DNA from 2 places in the Fructilactobacillus hinvesii genome. Region 2 is predicted to be linked to the other one. Evidence: riboswitches for the same ligand, from Rfam matches in the RefSeq annotation. Region 2 holds a riboswitch; the other holds the start of a gene.
The links. Region 2 has a riboswitch for thiamine pyrophosphate ahead of M3M39_RS01605 (ABC transporter ATP-binding protein). Riboswitches for the same ligand answer to the same signal wherever they lie in the genome.
Positions count from the first base shown of each region.

Region 1: it holds a riboswitch for thiamine pyrophosphate, as region 2 does, so the genes downstream of both, M3M39_RS00580 (TenA family protein) here and M3M39_RS01605 (ABC transporter ATP-binding protein) in region 2, are expected to answer to the same signal.

Region 1 is NZ_CP097118.1:114,167-117,305, reverse strand. It holds gene M3M39_RS00590 (YfhO family protein) at 1-439, shown strand, start outside; gene M3M39_RS00585 (histidine phosphatase family protein) at 436-1,095, shown strand; TPP riboswitch at 1,138-1,226, shown strand; gene M3M39_RS00580 (TenA family protein) at 1,330-1,977, shown strand; gene thiD (bifunctional hydroxymethylpyrimidine kinase/phosphomethylpyrimidine kinase) at 1,979-2,788, shown strand; gene thiE (thiamine phosphate synthase) at 2,778-3,139, shown strand, end outside.
Region 2 is NZ_CP097118.1:335,961-339,099, forward strand. It holds gene M3M39_RS01600 (energy-coupling factor transporter transmembrane component T family protein) at 1-327, opposite strand, end outside; gene M3M39_RS01605 (ABC transporter ATP-binding protein) at 327-1,730, opposite strand; TPP riboswitch at 1,787-1,880, opposite strand; gene M3M39_RS01610 (biotin transporter BioY) at 2,051-2,596, shown strand; gene recA (recombinase RecA) at 2,638-3,139, opposite strand, start outside.

The DNA of each region.
Region 1 (3,139 bases), 220 kb from region 2:
GTTTATGAGTAACCGGAAGTTAACGAAGCAAGATCTCAAGACGACCTTTGCTAGCTATCAAGGCGATGCGGTTGAGCGCTTTAGCCAGGCGACGGTTCCTTACCAACTGCAGGTGGATGATCCAGCTCGATTAGCCTTACATGGCAATCAATTTACGGCTAAGGTGAAGACTACCACAGCGCGTCCTGTCGTTTTGCTTAGCATCCCTTATGATCAGGGATGGACGATTACAGACGGCCAGAAACCTGTTAAAATGAAGAAGGCGGTGAATGGCCTGGCTCAGGTCCGGTTGACTCCGGGAACTCATCGCCTAACGTTCCGATACCAGACACCGGGGCTTAAAGTGGGAGTGCTCATTTCGCTATTGGGCTTAGTGGGAACTTTACTGGCCAGCTGGTGGTGGCGAAAAAAGCGCACGGTTAGGAGAGATGCCAAATGACAGTAACAGCTTACTTAGTCCGACACGGACAAACCTATTTAAACCGATATAACAAAGTGCAGGGATGGATTGACTCGCCCTTAACTGATAAGGGAATTGCCGATGCCCAAACTGCTGGGAAACGCCTAGCTAAAATTGATTTTGATGCGGCCTTTACCAGTGATTCAGGTCGAGCAGTCGAAACCGGTAACGAAATTTTGAAGCAAAACCCCCGGGGAATGGATATCATTACCTACCAGTTTCCAGAACTGCGTGAACAGTTCCATGGTTACTTTGAAGGGGAAAATCTGGAACAAATGTGGCAGTTCGTGGGAGAACAGGTCAACATTACCAACGAAGCGGGCGTGTTAAACCACTATGGGTTAGAACGAGCTCGGGATCTGATTGCGAAGGCTGATTTGTATAATGATGCCGAAGATAACCAACGATTCTGGGAACGACTAGACCGAGGTTTTGACCGGATTCGGGAAAACACTAGTGACGGGCAAAAGATCCTGATTGTTTCGCACGGGATGACGATTCGTTCAATTGTGGACCGGTACGCACCCGAATTGGATGAGGGCCAAGCCGCCCAAAATGGGAGCATCACTAAGTTGTTAATTCAACCGGATACAATTGAAGTGGAATACTACAACAATTTGGACCGGGATGTGTAAGTTGCACGTCTAGTCCAACTAATGCTACACTGATGACAATCAAATAAAAAGTTGGGGTGCCATGAGCTGAGATTAAACCCATTGAACCTGATGTAGTTAACACTACCGCAGGAAACTTTTATGTTGCGGGCGGAGTCCGTCCTCAAATAAAAATACCAATTCCCAAGTTCTCAGCTGATGCTGGGAACTTTTTTTTATTTGGTTAAATTTAGCTAGTGATGAGGAGAACTACTAATGCAACCAGCAATTAGTGAACAAATGCAACAAACCGTTCAGACGATGATGCCACAATTTGGGGCGAATTCATTTGTGCAAGGAATCGCGACAGGAGATTTACCCCGCGCGGTGGTCATTAACTACGTTCAGCAGGATAACATCTACCTGCAACGCTTTTTGAACTTATACCAGCGAGTGCTGGGCCAACTTTCTCCAGAGTTATTGGCAAATACCGAACATGATATTCGGATGGAGAATGGTGCTCACCAGGTGCTGTTACAAGCTGCCCAAACAACTACAAAAGAAATTATGACGCCGTGGCCGCCAACTAAGAATGTGACCCAAACCTATTTGCAACACATGGAATCAGCTGCCAAACAATCAGCTTTTATCGGATTAGCGAGCATGCAAGCCTGTCCGGCAGTGTACGTTACTTTAGCCAATCAACTAGTGGCAAAAGACGCTAATGTTCCCACTAATCCGTTTGCCGCGTGGATTAATTTTTACGCAGGAACGGATGATGGTTTTGACCAGACGATGTTTCATGAATTAGATCAACTAAGCCCGACGGTTGCAAATGAAGACCGGCAGGAAGCACTGGTTGTGTTTCAAAAGAGTTGTGAATATGAATTAGCCTTTTTTGCCCAGGCGGAGGAGGAAAACTAAAATGCGACAATATCCAACGGGATTGACGATTGCTGGAACTGATTCTGGCGGGGGTGCCGGAATGATGGCGGACCTAAAAACGATACAAACTTTAAAAACCTTTGCCACTGCCGTGGTGATGGGCATTACCGCGCAGAATACGAAGGACGTTCAACGAATTGAGACCGTTTCAGCAGCCATGGTGAACGCACAATTTGCTGCGGTCGCAACTGATTTTGCTATCCGGGCTGTGAAAACGGGAGCCTTGTTTGATGCCGACCATGTGCGCTTAGCGGTTCAAAATCTGGCTAAATACCATTTTCCAGTGGTCATTGTGGATCCGGTCATGGTTGCCAAGGGTGGGAGCCACTTGTTAGATGACGAAGGCATTACGGTTCTCAAGCAGGAGTTGCTGCCGGTGGCTGACGCAGTAACGCCGAACTTACCAGAAGCGGAGTTACTGGCTGGGCAAACGATTACGACGCCAGTCGATATTTTAAACGCTGCTAAAAAGATTCAGCAATTGGGAGTCGAAAACGTCGTCATTAAAGGAGGACACGGCACGGATCCGGTGGTTTCCGACTACGTTAAACTGGCCGACGGAACCGACTACTGGCTAGAAAGCCCGCGGGTGAACACCAACCGAACCCATGGCACGGGCGACACGCTTTCAGCGGCCATGGTAGCGTACGTGGCTCACGGTCACAGTATTAACCAAGCGATTCGGTTGGCTCACGACTATCTAGCACAAATTATTCCCCACCCGCTGCCATTGGGACACGGGCACGGACCGGTAAATCATGGATTATGGGAGGAACACGATGAAATTTAATTCAGCAATGTTGCAAGTTTACCTAGTGATTGGCACCCAGGACGTTGATAATCAACCAAACCGACTGTTAGACGTGGTTAAGCAAGCGCTTGCTGCTGGAGTAACCGCGGTTCAGTTTCGGGATAAAGACGGTTCGCGTTTGCATGAAGCAGAGCGAGTGGAATTGGGCAGAAAAGTTCATCAGCTGACCACTGCCGCGAACGTGCCCCTTTTCATTGACGATAACGTGCAGCTTACAGAACAAGTTGGTGCCGAAGGGATTCACGTCGGCCAGACTGATGCGAACGTTGCTCCGCTTCGCGAACAACATCCAGATTGGTTAATCGGGCTCTCTGTGCATAACGTAGCCGA
Region 2 (3,139 bases):
TTGTTCCAGGGCTTGTGCTAAGCGGAGCATGGGTGTTGTTAGTGAAAAGCTTAGCCCAAGATACACGTAGGCGTAGAGTCTGGTGAAGAGGACGCTACCCATGTACAAACCGTTGGTGCCGTAGTACACCTGGGAAAAGAAGATTCCAAGGGCGGGTAACAAAGCAATTAAACTGAACGTGCCCACCGTTTTGAGCTGGCGTCCTTGTTTCCAGATGAGGTAGCCAAGGCAGACGATGATTAACGCCAGATTAATGGTTAAATTGGGGATTAGTGAAATTTCAAAGGCGATTAAAACGATTAATAGTAATTTTAGGGCGGGATTCATTAGTGAGCCTCCTGATAGGTAAACGTGTGATCGGCAAGGTGGAGGTGATATTCATAGAAGCCGGGCGTAGCAAAGCGCTGGTGGCTAATGACTAACAATAGGTGATCAGGACCTTGGTACTGTTGTTTTAGTAGTTTCTGCACGGTGACCACCGAATCCTGATCCAATCCAGCAAAGGGCTCGTCTAGGAGTAAAATTTTTGGGTTGCGAATTAACATCACCAGGATTTGGAGTTTCTTTTGCTGTCCGCCACTTAAGGTGTAAACACTTTGTTGCTCGTGGCCCGTCAGCTGTAATTGTGCTAATGCGTGCTGAATTGATTCTTTGTTCCACGTGGAACACTGGCTAGTTTGAAGGGATAATTCTAATTCTTCGGCGACGGTGACCCGTAACAATTGATCAGGGGCTGATTGAAAAACCAGTCCCAACTGGTCGTAGTAACGTTTGTTTTTGATTTTTTGAATGTTGTGGTGGTTCAGGTCAATGGTCCCGGCGTACTTTTGGAGCTTGCTGAGACTCTTTAAAAGAGTGGATTTCCCGCTCCCACTGGGACCAGTTAGTAACGTGCAGCCCGCTGGAATTCGAAGGGATGGTACCGACAGCAATGTAGTGGCTTCATAACTAATTTGATAGTCCTGGAGTTGAAACAGGCCACTATCAGTCGAAGGAAGCGTAAAACGTTGCGCTGGTTGCTGCCGGTTTGCAAATAATTCAGCCTGGGCAGCTGGAGATAGGAGTTGGAGCTCGTGAGTTCCGGGTTCTACGGTGACAACGTGGTCTACCAGATCCTGATAACCGGTTAAATCATGATCGGAAACAATGATGGTTTTGCCCCGTTCGTTTTGCAGTTGCTGGAGTTTGCGCAGGATGTCTCGTTTAGATTGCGGATCAATGCTTGCAAACGGTTCGTCCAGCAGAAAAATGGCCGGATCAAGCGCAACCATGGTGGCTAAAATGGCCTTTTGTTTTTCCCCCCCAGAAAGGGAGAGCACCTGCCGGTCGGCGAGATGGCCGATTTGACAAAAATCTAAGGCAGCGTGAATGCGATCGGGGATGAGCTCTGGATCAGTTTGCTGATTTTCCAAAGCAAATTGGAGCTCGCCAGCGACCGTTTGCATCACAAACTGTTGGTTGGGATCTTGGAGCATCAAGCTCACTAGTTTAGAACGGTCCTCAGCCGGTAATTGGTCGAGAGGTTGTTGGTTGAGGGTAATTGTCCCTTGATATTCCTGGGTGCTTAACCCAGCCATCAATTCCAATAGGGTTGATTTACCACATCCAGATGGGCCACTTAACAGCCAAAATTGACCGGTGGGAATTTCTAACTGAACGTCGTGAAACAAAGGTTCTGGTTGATTCGGGTATTTAAAACTAAAATGTTGCAGTGTGACTGCTGCTTCCATAGCTTCCTCCAATAAAAAACCGCCCTCCAAGATGGGGGACGGTTGAATTTTTTTGCGACAACTGTGTGTCAGGTTACCTCCGCTAGCATTACCTAGATCAGGTTCAACGGGTATTATCTCAGCCGTAAATTGGCACCCCAGCTATTCGATTACGTTTAGTATACCAGATTTAACTTTCGGTGGGAGGATTATAAAAGTGACATTTAGAGGAAACTGTTCGGCGCAAAAGGGCAGTAGCACGGCAATGTTATCAATCAGGTGGGCAATTTGCTCCAGGTTTGGCACAATTAAACCAACTATGTGTAAAGGATGGAACATTTATGAGAATAAAAGAACTGACTTACTGCGCGTTAATGATTGCCATCATTGCGTGTCTCGGATTAATTCCGTTGATTACGATTCCCTTTTTACCGGTGCCCATTTCGTTTCAAACGGCCGGGATCATGCTGGCGGGATCTTGTTTGGGACGCAAACTCGGTTTTTGGAGCGTGACTCTCTTCTTGCTGTTAGTTGCCGTAGGACTCCCACTGTTAGCTGGTTTTCGGGGTGGGTTCGGCGTTTTCTTTGGTCCCACCGCTGGGTATTTAATCAGTTGGCCCTTTTGTGCTTATGCAATCGGATGGCTAGTTGATCACTTGGCTAGACGCCCCCGTTTTTGGGTCTTTTTAATTGCCAACTTAGTGGGAGGAATGGTCTTGATGAACCTCGTTGGGGCAGCGTATCTTGTTTGTCAAAGTGGATTGTCTTTCGTCCAAGTTTTAATTAGTAGTGTCGCCTTTTTACCAGTGGATGCGGTGAAGGCCATCGTCGTTTCCCTAATTGCGGCTCAGCTGCAGCGACATCATTTACTTCCCCATTTTCATTAAAAAAAGAGACACTTTTTCGAAAAGTGTCTCTTTTAAGTTGGTTAAACGTCTAAATCAGTTTCACTCGGTTTAGCAGTGTCGTCCGTAGTTGGGGTTGTGTTTTTTTCATTTTCCGCTTGTGCATCTGTTGCGGCTTGGGGTTCTTCTTTTTCAATTCCGTAAGCCACCCGAACCTTGTGGGTTAATTCATCCACTAGTTCTGGTTTTTCTTTTAGATTTGCAACGGTCTTATTTAATCCTTGGCCTAAGCGTTCTTCACCATAGGAATACCAGGATCCAGACTTGTTAATGATGTCTTTTTCTACGGCCAGGTTTACCATGTCAGCGACTGGTTCAATTCCGTGACCAAAACTCATCAACGTGTCAACCGTCTTAAAGGGCGGAGCAACCTTGTTTTTGGCCACTTTAATCTTAGTCTCTTTTCCGACGATTTCTTGACCATCTTTGGACTGCTTACTTCCGCTGACCCGTAGCCGAATGCTGGAGTAGAACTTCAAAGCCCGACCACCAGGAGTGGTTTCGGGATTACCAAACATTACTCCC